Linked DNA regions of Caldimonas thermodepolymerans. The protein of the gene in region 1 interacts with the protein of each later gene in a pairwise test. Links are inferred from orthologs where the notes say so. Each region holds a gene or a part of one and is shown in the gene's direction. Other genes may lie near its edges.

Region 1 (7,761 bases):
TCAGCGGCTACAACGAGGAGCGCCGCGCCTATGACAAGTCGACCTGGGGCTACCAGATCGGCGAGGACGGCTACGTCAAGGTCGACGAAACCTTGCAGGACCCGCTGTGCGTGTACCAGCAGCTGAAGAAGCACTACAGCCGCTACACGCCGGAGATGGTCAGCCGCATCTGCGGCACGCCGCAGGACAAGTTCCTGCAGATCTGCGAGATGATCGGGGAGACCTCGGCGCCGGACAAGGTGATGACCATCATGTACGCGCTCGGCTGGACCCAGCACTCGGTGGGCTCGCAGAACATCCGGACGATGGCCATGATCCAGCTGCTGCTGGGCAACATGGGCCGTCCGGGCGGCGGGGTCAACGCGCTGCGGGGCCATGCCAACGTGCAGGGCATCACCGACATGAACGCCTACTCGGACGTGCTGTCGGGCTACATGAGCGCGCCCACCGACGCGGACACCAACCGCGCCGAGTACCTGGCGCGCCGCACGCTCAAGCCGCTGCGGCCGAACCAGATGTCGTTCCCGCAGAACTTCCCGAAGTGGCACACCAGCCTGATGAAGGCGTACTACGGCGACGCCGCGACGGCGGAGAACGACTACTGCTACGACTGGATCCCGAAGCGTGATGCAGGCTACGACGTCCTGCACATCTTCGAGCTGATGCACCAGGGCAAGATCAACGGCTTCCTCGTGCAGGGCTTCAACCCGATCGCGGCGGTGCCCAACAAGAAGAAGCTGTCGGCGGCGCTGAGCAAGCTGAAGTACCTGGTCATCATGGACCCGCTCGAGACCGAGACCAGCGAGTTCTGGAAGAACTACGGTCCGCTCAACGACGTGGATCCGGCCACGATCCAGACCGAGGTGTTCCGGCTGCCGACCGCCTGCTTCGCAGAGGAGGCGGGCACGTTCACCAACTCCAGCCGCGTCATCTCGTGGAAGGAGAAGGCGGTCGACCCGCCGGGCGAGGCCAAGCCCGACTCGGAGATCATCGCGCGCCTGTTCATGAAGCTGCGCCAGCTGTACGCCAAGGAAGGCGGCACGCTGCCCGAGCCGATTGCGGCGCTGACCTGGCCGTACCTCAACCCGAACGTGCCGTCGCCCGTCGAGCTGCTGCGCGAGATCAACGGCCGTGCGCTGCGCGACGTGCTCGCGCCGCCCGATCCGAAGAACCCGGACGCGCCGCGCGCCGTGCTGGTGAAGGCCGGCGAACAGCTGCCGGGCTTCGCGCTGCTGCAGGACGACGGCTCGACCGCGTGCGGCAACTGGATCTACAGCGGCTGCTTCACGCAGGCGGGCAACATGACCGCGCGGCGCGACACGTCCGACCCCAGTGGCCTGGGCGTGTACCCGAACTGGGGCTTCGCGTGGCCGGCCAACCGCCGCATCCTGTACAACCGGGCGTCGGCCGACCCGTCGGGCAAGCCGTGGGATCCGAGCCGCACCTACCTGTACTGGAACGGCAGGTCCTGGGCCGGTGCGGACGTGCCCGACATGCGGCCCAACGCGAAGCCCGAGGAGGGCGTGGGCTCGTTCATCATGAACCCCGAGGGCGTGGCGCGCCTGCATGCCGTCGGCATGGCCGACGGGCCGTTCCCCGAGCACTACGAGCCCTTCGAGACGCCGGTGGGCGTGAACCTGATGTGCCCGGACAACCCGAAGGCCGTCAGCAACCCGGCCGCGCGCGTGTTCAAGGGCGACCTCGAGGCGTTCGGCACCAAGGAGGAGTTCCCGTACGCGGCGACCACCTATCGCCTGACCGAGCACCACCACTTCTGGACCAAGCACGCGCGCAGCAATGCGGTCGTGCAGCCCGCGCCGTTCGTCGAGATCGGCGAGGAGCTGGCCCGCGAGAAGGGGATCCGGCAGGGCGACAAGGTGCGCGTGCGCAGCAACCGCGGCGAGGTCATCGCCGCGGCGGTGGTCACGCGGCGCATCAAGGGGCTCCATGTCGACGGCAAGGTCATCCACACCGTCGGCATCCCGATCCACTGGGGCTTCAAGGGCGTGACGCAGAACGGCTACCTCGCCAACTCGCTGACGCCGTTCGTCGGGGATGCGAACTCGCAGACCCCGGAGTTCAAGGCGTTCCTCGTGAATATCGAGAAGGTGTGAGGAGGTAGGGCATGGCCAGTCTGCAATCGCTCGACGTGGTGGCCCGCTCGGCCACCACCACCCCGACCCCGCAGGTCCGCAACGCGGTCCCGCAGGTCGCCAAGCTGATCGACGAGTCCAAGTGCATCGGCTGCAAGGCCTGCCAGGTCGCCTGCATGAACTGGAACGACCTGCGCGACGAGGTCGGGCAGAACATCGGCGTCTACGACAACCCGGCGGACCTCACGCCGAGCTCGTGGACGGTGATGCGCTTCTTCGAGGTCGAACCCGAGGAGGGCAAGCTCGAGTGGCTGATCCGCAAGGACGGCTGCATGCACTGCGAGGACCCCGGGTGCCTCAAGGCCTGCCCGTCGCCGGGGGCGATCGTCAAGTACGCCAACGGCATCGTCGACTTCATCAGCGAGAACTGCATCGGCTGCGGCTACTGCGTCAAGGGCTGCCCGTTCAACGTGCCGCGCATCAGCGCCAAGGACAACAAGGCGTACAAGTGCACCTTGTGTTCCGACCGCGTCGGTGTGGGGTTGGAGCCGGCCTGCGTGAAGACCTGCCCGACCGGGGCGATCGGCTTCGGCACGAAGCCGGACATGGTCGCCTACGCGCAGAAGCGGGTCGGCGAGCTCAAGGAGCGCGGCTTCCAGAACGCGGGGCTCTACAACCCCGAAGGCGTGGGCGGCACCCACGTGATGTACGTGCTCAAGCATGCCGACAAGCCCGAGCTGGAAGGCCTGCCGGCCAACCCGACCATCAGCTCGCTGGTGGCGCTGTGGAAGGGCGTGGCCAAGCCGCTGGCGCTGGCCGGCATGATCGGTGCCGTGCTGGCCGGGTTCTTCCACTACATGAAGGTCGGGCCGGTCGAGGAGAAGGCCGACAGCGACGAGAAGGCGGACGCCTGAGGAGGCCCCATGAGCAAGCTGATCCGACGCTACAGCGACGGCGAACGCCTGAACCACTGGGCGCTGGCCATCTTCTTCTTCCTGGCCGGCCTGTCGGGCCTCGCCTTCTTCCACCCGAGCCTGTTCTTCTTCAGCCACCTGTTCGGCGGCGGGGCCTGGGCGCGCATCCTGCACCCGTTCCTCGGGGTGCTGATGGTGCTCAGCTTCCTGGGCCTGTTCTTCCGGCTCTGGAAGGACAACCTCTTCGACGAGCGCGACCGGGAATGGCGCCGCAACGCCGGCCGGATGCTGCGTGGCGACAAGGCCGGCATGCCGCCGGTGGGCAAGTACAACGCCGGGCAGAAGACGGTGTTCTGGCTGATGGTGCTGAGCCTGCTGGTGCTGCTGGTCACGGGCTTCATGTTCTGGCGGCCCTGGTTCGCCCCGTACTTCACCATCGGCGTGATGCGCGTGGCGGTGCTGCTGCACTCGATTGCCGCGGTGGTGCTGGTGCTGACCGTCATCGTGCACATCTACGCGGCCATCTGGGTCAAGGGCACGGTGCGCGCGATGACGCGCGGCACGGTGTCCGAGGCCTGGGCGCGGCAGAACCATCCGCTGTGGCATCGCGAAGTGACGCAGGGCAAGTGAGGCGGGCCATGGGGTGCCGGTTGCACGCAAAGGAGACAATGAACGCATGACAGCCACGGGAACGGTGCGGGTGATGCCCGTCGAGGAGATCGTCGCGCGCGGTGGCGGCAACGTGCCGTACCTGGCGCCGCCGGCGCGCGGGACCGTCTTCGCCGAACGGGGCATGCGCCTGCGCCAGCTCGCCGCCTCGCACGCGATGGGCGATTTCCTGCGCTTCATGGCCGACGTCTCGCTGGCGCAGCAGGAGCTGCTGAACCGCCATCCCGAGGTGCCGCTGCCGGATGCGCAGGCATTGGACGATGCGGCGCGCTGCGGGGTGCCGCCGCTGTCGGCCACCGACTGGCCGCGCGATGCGGCCTGGCGCCAGGTGCTGCGCGACCTCGTCACCAAGGTGCGGGTTGCCGCGCCCGAGGCTGCACGGCCCGTGATCGACCGCCTGCTGCAATGGGACGACGTGCAGCTCGAGCGGCAGGCCGACGGCCTGCTGCACGGCGTGATGCACGGGCTGGACCTGGCCACCGCACCGCTGGTGGCCGCCGCGCTACAGGTGCACTGGACGCACCTGGTCATTGCCACCCAGGAACGGCACCAGGGCGGCGGGTCGGCCTTCGGCCGGCTCGACGACCACGGGCGCTGTCCCTGCTGCGGCAGCCGGCCCACCGCCAGCGTGGTGCGCCCGGCCGGTGATGCGCCGGGCCAGCGCTACCTGCACTGTTCGCTGTGCTCGATGCAGTGGCACATGGTGCGCGCGCGCTGCACGCACTGCGGCGCCACCGGGCACATTGCCTATGAATCCCTGGAGGCGGCCGACGCGCCGGGCGACGAGCCGCCGCGCCTGGCCGCGGTGCAGGCCGAGACCTGCGACGACTGCGGCCATTACCTCAAGATCGTGCACACCGAGCGCGATCCGTTCGCGGAGCCGGTGGCCGACGACCTGGCGACGCTGACGCTGGACCTGCTGGCCTGCGAAGCGGGCCGGCAACGCTACGGCGTCAACCTGATGCTGCTGTACGGCGAACCCGAACCACCGGGAGACTCGCCTCCCACGCCGGGAGGTCATTGATGGCCCGGCCCAGCGAGTCCGTCGTGTACGGTTCCCAGGCCAGCCCCAAGGACCTGCCCTCCGTGGACCGTCTGTTGCGCCAGCCCGCCGTGGCGGCGCTCGTCGACACCCATGGCCACACGCTGGTCGCCGCGGAAGTGCGCGCGATGCTCGACGCGCTGCGCGCCCGCGCGGTGGCGGGCGAGCTGACGCAGGCCGAGGTGGAGCCCGGGGCGCTGGCTGCCCGGCTGGCCGGACGCGTCGAGGCGCGCCTGGCCCCCCGCATGCGCGCGGTGCTCAACCTGACCGGCACGGTGCTGCACACCAACCTCGGCCGCGCGCTGCTGGCCGACGAGGCGCTGCAGCACCTGATGGCGATGATGTCCGGGCCGAACAACCTCGAGTACGACCTGGCCTCGGGCGGGCGCGGCGACCGCGACAGCGTGGTCGAGGAGCTGCTGTGCACGCTCACCGGCGCCGAGGCGGCGACCGTGGTCAACAACAACGCCGGCGCGGTGCTGCTGACCATCGCGGCGCTGGCGCGCGGGCGCGAGGTGGTTGTCTCGCGCGGCGAGCTGGTCGAGATCGGGGGCGCGTTCCGCATGCCCGACGTGATGGCCAGCGCCGGCGCGCAGATGGTCGAGGTCGGCACCACCAACCGCACCCACCCGCACGACTACGAGCGTGCGATCAACGAGCGCACCGCGCTGGTGATGAAGGTGCACACCAGCAACTACGCGGTGCAGGGCTTCACCGCGAGCGTCAGCGAGGCCGAACTGGCCGAAATCTGCCGCGCCCGCGGCGTGCCGCTGGCCACCGACCTGGGCAGCGGCGCACTGGTGAACATGGAAGACTACGGCTTGCCGCACGAGCCAACCCCGCAGGAGATGCTCAAGGCCGGCTGCGACGTGGTCACCTTCAGCGGCGACAAGCTGCTCGGCGGCCCGCAGGCCGGGCTGATCGTCGGCACGCGCGAGGCGGTCGGGCGCATCCGCAAGTTCCCGATGAAGCGGGCCCTGCGCATGAGCAAGCTGCCGCTTGCGGCGCTGGAGGCGACCCTGCGGCTGTACCTGCGGCCCGAGCGGCTGACCCGCGACCTGCCGACGCTGCGCCTGCTGACCCGCCCGGTGCAGGAGATCGAGGCGCTGGCGCGTGCGCTGCAGGCCGAGGTGGCCGCGGCGGTGGCGCCGCACTACGCGGTCGAGGTGGTGGCGTTGATGGGGCAGATCGGCTCGGGTTCGCTGCCGGTCGAGCGCCTGCCCTCGGCGGGGCTGGCGATCGCGCCGCTGCAGCGCCAGGGCATCGGCCGCGCGCTCGACCGGCTGGCCGAGGCCTTGCGCGGGCTGCCGGTGCCGGTGATCGGCCGCATTGCCGACGACCGCCTGTTGCTGGACCTGCGTTGCCTGGAAAATCCGGACCTTTTCGTGCGCCAGCTTCCAGCGCTGCGCGAGGTGCTGGCCTGAATCCGTTTTCCGTCACGACAAGCCCACAAGGAGTACACATGTCGCTTGATCGACGCCACTTCCTCATCGGCGCGGCCGCCGCGTCCACCGGCTGGCTGTCCGGCTGTGCCAGCCCGGCCGGTTCCTCGTCCCCGGCGGCCACGACGCTGCCGCCCATGATCGGCCTGCCCGGCCAGCAGCTGATGCCCAAGGGGCGCGCCCCGCGCGTGGTGGTGGTCGGCGGCGGCTGGGGCGGCCTGACCGTCTCCAAGCAGCTGCGCCTGAAGGCGCCGCAGGCCGAGGTGGTGATGCTCGAGCGCAACCCGGTGTTCTTCTCCTGCCCGTTGAGCAACAAGTGGCTCAACGACATCGTCGACGACAGCTTCCTCACGCACGACTACCTCAAGGTGTCGCAGGCGCACGGCTACAAGTACGTGCAATGCGAGGTCACCCATGTCGACCGCGCGGCACGGCGGGTCTACACCAGCCAGGGGCACCTGGACTACGACTACCTCGTGCTCGCGCCCGGCATCCGCTACAACTACGAGGCCTGGTTCGGCAACGACCGCGCGGCGGCGGATGCGACGCGCACCCGCTTCCCGGCCGCCTACATTCCCAACGCCGAGCACTTCACGCTCAAGCGCGCGCTGCAGTCCTTCAAGGGCGGCGACTGGGTCATGACACTGCCGCCGCCGCCGCAGCGCTGCCCGCCCTCGCCCTACGAGCGGGCCTGCATGATCGCCTACTACTTCAAGAGCCACGGCATCAAGGGCCGGGTCACCATCCTGGACCACAAGCCGCGCATCATGCCGATCGGCCCGGGCTTCCGTGCCGCCTTCGAGGAGCTGTACAAGGACTACATCACCTACGTGCCCAATGCGCACGTGCAGGAGGTGGATCCCTTCAACAAGCGCATCCGCACCTCGGCCGGCGACATGAAGTTCGACCATGCGACGCTGATGGCGCCGCACCAGGCCGGCGACATCGCCTGGAAGGCCGACGCGATCGCGCGCGGCCCGGACGGCAAGCCCACCGGCTGGACCGACGTCGACCCGCTGAAGCTGCACCTGCGCGGCGACGACCGCGTCTACGTGATCGGCGACGCGGTGGGCCGGGTCGCGCCGACCTTCGGCTTCTATCCCAAGAGTGCGCACGTCGCCAACGCGCTGGGCCACATCGTGGCCGGCTACATCGGCGAGCGCCTGGCCGGCCGCAGCCCGAAGGACGAGTTGCCGGACAACCTCTGCTACATGATGGTCAATGGCAACCCGCGCGAGGCGATCAGCGTGCAGTTCGACTACGTCGTCAACTCGAAGGGCGAGATCGAGCAGACCCAGATCGACGACAACGAGCGGCGCGAGGAACTCGTCACCGAGAACTTCCGCTGGGCGTCGCTGAAGTTTGACGACATGTTCGCATGATGACGAGGGCACGGCGCCTTTCTCGCAGTCCCTCGCCCGACTTGCACGGGCCGGGCGGCATGCCTCCCGGCGGCCTGGGCGGGGAGGGCGCCGTCGCCTTCGTGCCGGCGCGGCGCCGGCTGGTGGCCGCGCTCGCGCTCGGCCTCGCGCTGCCGGAACTGGCGGCGCAAACCGAGGGCGGGCCGCTGTACCGGCCCTGGCCCCGGGGCCGCGCGACGC
Region 2 (5,982 bases), 2.0 Mb from region 1 along the record:
AGTGGTACTGCTGCAGGTACTCCAGTTCCTCGGGCGTGACCTCGATCGGCTCGACGCCGAGCTGCGGCGCGAGCGTGGCGATGAAGTGCTCGACCAGGTCGGGGATGTCTTCCTTGTGCTCGCGCAGCGGCGGCAGCGCGATCTCCACCACCTGCAGCCGGTAGTACAGGTCGGCGCGGAAGCGGCCCGCGGCGACCTCGGCGGCCAGCGAGCGGTTGGTCGCCGCGATGATGCGCACGTCCACCGGCACCTGCTGTTCGCTGCCCACCGGCCGGATGCGCCGGTCGTCGAGCACCCGCAGCAGCGCGGCCTGCAGCGACAGCGGCAGCTCGCCGATCTCGTCCAGGAACAGCGTGCCGCCCTGGGCGTAGTAGAACAGCCCGTCGCGGCTCTTCGTCGCGCCGGTGAAGGCGCCCTTGGCGTGGCCGAACAGCTCGCTTTCGATCAGCTCGGGCGACATCGTCGCGCAGTTGACCGGCACGAACGGGCCGTTGGCGCGCGGGCTGTTGCGGTGCAGGGCAAGCGCCGCCAGCTCCTTGCCGGTGCCGGATTCGCCGCTCAGCAGCACCGTGCTGGTCACCTGGGCGACGCGCTGCAGGGCGCGCTGCAGCTGCTGCATCACCGGCGAATGGCCCACCAGCCCGGAGAACGGCGGCGTGCGCTGCGAGATCGTGCGGCGCAGCACGTAGTTCTCGCGCGCCAGCCGGGCGCGCTCCAGGCTCTGCTGCACCGAGTTGAGCAGCTGCGTGACGCGGAAGGGCTTGAGGATGAAGTCCGAGGCGCCGGCACGCAGCGCTTCGATCGCGGTGTCCAGGTCCGCGAAGGCGGTGATCAGGATCACCTCGCCGGAATAGCCCTGCTCGCGCAGGTCGCGCAGCAGCGCGATGCCGTTCTTGCCCGGCAGCGCGATGTCGAGGATGAGCAGGTCGTAGCGGTGCGTGCGGATCAGCGCCTCGGCGGCCTCGGCGCTGTCGGCGCCATGCACCTCGCCGCAGCGCGGGGCGAGCGTCTTCTCGAGGAAGTTGCGCATGCCTTGCTCGTCGTCGACGACAAGGATGCTGCTGTGCCGCCAGCCTTCGGCGGCGCGGTCTCGGTCGGGGCGATCTGGAACGGCAGGGGTGCTCACGGCGGAATCGCTGGGGCTGCCGGGCGCGACACCGCGGCCCGGCAGGGTTCACACCGTGATGGTAGCCCGAGACGCGGCCTTCCCGAGGACTCTGGCTTTCAGGCGACCTGCACGGCGATGCGGCGCGGCTGGGCGTGCGCCTGCTTGGGGATGCGCAGCCGCAGCACGCCGTGGTTCAGGCTGGCCTCGATGCGCTCGGTGTCCAGCTCGCGGCTGAGCGTGAACGAGCGCCGGTAGGCCGGCAGGCGCAGCTCGGCGTACAGCGGCTCCAGGCCCTCGGGCCCGTCGGTCGCCACCTTGCCTTCGATGTGCAGGGTGTCGCCCTCGACCCGCAGTTCCAGCTGTTCCCTGGACACGCCCGGCAGGTCGGCCAGCAGCGTGATGCCGGCCTCGTCCTCGAGCACGTCCACGCGCGGCACGGCGGCGCGCGTTTCCTCGGGATGGCGCAGGACCGGTTGACGATCGCTCATGGCGTTGCTCCTTTCAGGTACGGCTCATTGCACGGTGATGCGGCGCGGTTGCGCCGGGCCCTTGCGCGCGATGCTCACGCGCAGCACGCCGTCGCGGTAGGTGGCCGCTACCTGCGAGGGATCGATGTCCTGGGGCAGGCTGACCGCACGCCGGAACCGGCCGCTGAAGCGCTCGCGGCTGTAGACGGTGGTCCTGGCGTCGCCGTCCGGCACGTCCGGGGCGCGCTCGCCGGCGATCGTCAGCACGCCGCGGTCCAGCGTCAGCTCGATCTTCGACGGATCGATTCCGGGCGCGTAGGCGTGGACTTCCACGCTGGTCGGCGTGGTGCCGATGTTCAGCGCGGGGAACGCCCCCGGAGCGCCAGAGCGGATGCTGGGCGCGAAGCCGGTGGCCTGGAACAGGCTGTCCATTTCCCGGCGCAGCCGCTCGAACTCGGCCGACAGGGCATCCGGGAAGCTGAAGAACGAAGTCGCATGCATGGGAATGGCTCCTTGTCCTGGCGGGCCGGCGCCTTGCCAACCGGCACCGGCGTGTCGTCCCTGAAGCCGAAATGGGCGCCGGGCAGGGGCTTTCAAGAGGGTCGCAGGCACTGCAAAAGCCAAGCAGGTGAGTCGGGTATGCAACAGTTTGCATAGGCACGGCTGCTGCGTCGCAGCATGACAGATTGTCGCACCGGGTGCGACAAGTTGTCGCATCCGGCCGGGGCGCCATGCGGGAGTTGCCGGAAATCAAGGGTGTGCGCATCTCGTGTGCACTGGCATGGATCGCGCTTGCATGTCCGCCGTCGTGCACCTCGGGCGTGCCTTGTTGCGGCGCAGCAAACGTACCTGCGGCGATCCGGGAAAGCCGGGCGTGCAAACGATGCGCCGCGCCGATAGGATCGGCTTGCGCCTCGTGTGCATGCGAGGCACAAGCCACCGTTTAAGGAAGCCAGGAAGCGACCATGAGCCAACCAGAAGCATCGATCACACGACGACGCCTGTTCGCCAGCGCCGGCGCGGCCACCGCTGCCGTCGCGGTTGCAAGCCTCGTGCCTTCCACGCCGGAACCGGCCCAGGTGGAGCCCCAGCCGTCGCCGCAGGAAGGCCAGCGCAAGGGCTACCAGCTCACCGAGCACGTGCAACGTTATTACCAGACCGCTCGCGTCTGACCGGGGGGCGCATCGCGCCGTCTCCTCTCCCAGCTGTCGCCAGGAGCCACCATGCTGCTCACTCGCAAATCGACCGGGTCGGCCCCAGCCGCCGGTGCTTCTTCCACGCTCGTCTCGAGCCTTGTCCGGGGGCTGAACCGCAGCATCCCGACCATGGATCGCCGGGCCTTCCTGCGCCGTTCGGGCATCGGCGTCGGGGCCGGCATCGCCGCCTCCCAGCTCACCCTGGTGCGCAAGGCCCGTGCGGCCGATGCGCCGAAGGCCGCTGAAGGCGGGGCCACCAAGGTCGAGGTCAAGCGCACCGTCTGCGGTCACTGCTCGGTCGGCTGCGCGATCGACGCCGTCGTCGAGAACGGCGTGTGGGTGCGCCAGGAACCGGTGTTCGACTCGCCGATCAACCTCGGCGCCCACTGCGCCAAGGGCGCGGCAGTGCGCGAGCACGGCCACGGCGAATACCGCCTGAAGTACCCGATGAAGCTGGTCAACGGCAAGTACCAGCGCATCTCGTGGGACCAGGCCCTCGACGAGATCTCCAAGCGCCTGCTCGAGATCCGCGAGCAGAGCGGTCCCGACGCGCTGTTCGTGGTCGGCTCGTCCAAGCACAGCAACGAGCAGGCCTACCTGCTGCGCAAGTGGATGTCGTTCTGGGGCACCAACAACTGTGACCACCAGGCGCGCATCTGCCACTCCACCACGGTCGCCGGCGTCGCGAACACGTGGGGCTACGGCGCGATGACCAACTCCTACAACGACATGCAGAACGCCAAGGCGGCGCTGTACATCGGCTCGAACGCCGCCGAGGCGCACCCGGTGTCGATGCTGCACCTGCTGCATGCGAAGGAGACCGGCTGCAAGGTGATCGTGGTCGACCCGCGCTTCACCCGCACCGCGGCCAAGGCCGACGAGTACGTGCGGATCCGCTCGGGCACCGACATCCCGTTCCTGTTCGGGGTGCTGTACCACATCTTCAAGAACGGCTGGGAAGACAAGAAGTACATCGCCGACCGCGTCTACGGCATGGACGAGGTGCGCGAGGAGGTGCTGGCCAAGTGGACGCCGGACAAGGTCCAGGAGGTCTGCGGCGTCGACGAGGCCACCTGCTACAAGGTGGCCGAGATCATGGCCAAGAACCGTCCGAGCACCATCGTCTGGTGCATGGGCCAGACCCAGCACTCGATCGGCAACGCGATGGTGCGCGCCTCGTGCATCCTGCAGCTGGCGCTGGGCAACATCGGCGTGTCCGGCGGCGGCGCGAACATCTTCCGCGGCCATGACAACGTGCAGGGCGCGACCGACGTCGGCCCGAACCCCGACTCGCTGCCCGGCTACTACGGCCTGGCCGAAGGTTCGTTCAAGCACTTCGCCGCCGCCTGGGGCGTGGATTTCGACTGGCTCAAGAGCCGTTATGCCCCCGGCATGATGACCAAGTCCGGCATGACCGTCTCCCGCTGGGTGGACGGCGTGCTGGAGAAGAACGAGCTGATCGACCAGGAATCCAACCTGCGTGCGCTGTTCTTCTGGGGCCATGCGCCGAACTCGCAGACGCGCGGCCTGGACATGAAGCGCGCGATGGACAAGCTCGACCTGCTGGTCGTGATCGATCCGTTCCCGTCGGCGACGGCGGCGATGGCGGCGATGCCCGGCAAGCCCGAGGACCAGAACCCCAACCGCGCGGTCTACCTGCTGCCCGCGACGACGCAGTTCGAGACCTCCGGCTCGTGCACGGCGTCGAACCGCTCGATCCAGTGGCGCGAAAAGGTCATCGAGCCGCTGTGGGAGTCGCGCACCGACCACATGATCATGTACCAGCTGGCCGAGAAGCTGGGCTTCGGCAAGGAGCTGGTCAAGAACTACAAGATGGTCGAGGGCAAGGGCGGCATGCTCGAGCCGGAGCCCGAGTCCATCCTGCGCGAGATCAACCGCTGCGTGTGGACCATCGGCTACACCGGCCAGAGCCCCGAACGCCTGAAGGCGCACATGCGCAACATGCACGTCTTCGACGTCAAGACGCTGCGCGCCAAGGGCGGGGTCGACAAGGAAACCGGCTACGTGCTGGACGGCGACTACTTCGGCCTGCCGTGGCCCTGCTACGGCACGCCGGAGCTCAAGCACCCGGGCTCGCCCAACCTGTACGACACCTCGCGCCACGTGATGGAGGGCGGCGGCAACTTCCGCGCCAACTTCGGCGTCGAGCGCAACGGCGTGTCGCTGCTGGCGGCCGACGGCTCGCATTCCAAGGGCGCCGACATCACGACCGGCTATCCCGAGTTCGACCACGTGCTGCTGAAGAAGCTCGGCTGGTGGGACGAGCTGACCGAGGAAGAGAAGCAGGCCGCCGAGGGCAAGAACTGGAAGACCGACCCCTCCGGCGGCATCATCCGCGTCGTGATGAAGAACCACGGCTGCCATCCGTTCGGCAACGCGAAGGCGCGTGCCGTGGTGTGGAACTTCCCCGACCCGATCCCGCAGCACCGCGAGCCGATCTATTCGACCCGCCCGGACCTGGTCGAGAAGTACCCGACGCACGACGACAAGATGGCCTTCTGGCGTCTGCCCACGCTGTACAAGACCGTGCAGCAGCAGAACAAGGACATCGGCCAGCGCTTCCCGCTGATCATGACCTCCGGCCGCCTGGTCGAGTACGAGGGCGGCGGCGAGGAGACCCGCTCCAACCCGTGGCTCGCGGAGCTGCAGCAGGAGATGTTCGTCGAGATCAACCCGGTGGCGGCCAACGACCGCGGCATCCGCAACGGCGATGCGGTGTGGGTGATGACGCCCACCGGTGCCCGCCTGCGCGTGAAGGCGCTGGTCACCGAGCGCGTGGACCGCAACACGGTGTTCCTGCCGTTCCACTTCTCCGGCCGCTGGCAGGGCGCCGACATGCTGCAGTACTACCCCGAGGGCGCTGCGCCGGTGGTGCGGGGTGAAGCGGTCAACACCGCGACCACCTACGGCTACGACAGCGTGACGATGATGCAGGAGACCAAGACCACGGTCTGCCAGATCGAGAAGGCAGCGTAAGGAGATCGACATGGCAAGAATGAAGTTCATTTGCGATGCCGAGCGCTGCATCGAGTGCAACGGCTGCGTGACCGCCTGCAAGGCCGAACATGACGTGCCCTGGGGCGTCAACCGCCGCCGCGTCGTCACGATGAACGACGGCGTGCCCGGCGAGAAGAGCATCTCGGTGGCGTGCATGCACTGCTCGGACGCGCCCTGCATGGCCGTGTGTCCG

The links. The genes of interacting proteins can lie anywhere in the genome.
Region 2: the proteins of fdhE (region 1) and IS481_RS13125 interact in binary tests that used the Escherichia coli proteins (3 or more experiments, as listed by UniProt). The link is inferred for Caldimonas thermodepolymerans from one-to-one orthologs.

The regions. Positions count from the first base shown.
Region 1 is NZ_CP064338.1:807,075-814,835, forward strand. The notes cover bases 2,733-5,691. They hold fdhE (formate dehydrogenase accessory protein FdhE), read left to right. Parts: upstream 2,733-3,683; coding sequence 3,684-4,700; downstream 4,701-5,691. Other genes in these bases: fdxH (formate dehydrogenase subunit beta), read left to right, coding at 2,733-3,007; IS481_RS03960 (formate dehydrogenase subunit gamma), read left to right, coding at 3,017-3,637; selA (L-seryl-tRNA(Sec) selenium transferase), read left to right, coding at 4,700-5,691. In the rest of the region: more of fdxH, read left to right, coding at 2,126-2,732; more of selA, read left to right, coding at 5,692-6,142; IS481_RS03975 (NAD(P)/FAD-dependent oxidoreductase), read left to right, coding at 6,181-7,542; IS481_RS03980 (TlpA disulfide reductase family protein), read left to right, coding at 7,602-7,761. UniProt on the Escherichia coli protein: Necessary for formate dehydrogenase activity.
Region 2 is NZ_CP064338.1:2,778,203-2,784,184, reverse strand. What follows is about bases 2,466-5,968. They hold IS481_RS13125 (formate dehydrogenase subunit alpha), read left to right. Parts: upstream 2,466-2,798; coding sequence 2,799-5,768; downstream 5,769-5,968. Other genes in these bases: fdh3B (formate dehydrogenase FDH3 subunit beta), read left to right, coding at 5,779-5,968; IS481_RS13130 (formate dehydrogenase), read left to right, coding at 2,541-2,747. In the rest of the region: IS481_RS13145 (sigma-54-dependent transcriptional regulator), read right to left, coding at 1-1,126; IS481_RS13140 (Hsp20/alpha crystallin family protein), read right to left, coding at 1,225-1,596; IS481_RS13135 (Hsp20/alpha crystallin family protein), read right to left, coding at 1,621-2,076; more of fdh3B, read left to right, coding at 5,969-5,982. UniProt on the Escherichia coli protein: Allows to use formate as major electron donor during aerobic respiration. Subunit alpha possibly forms the active site.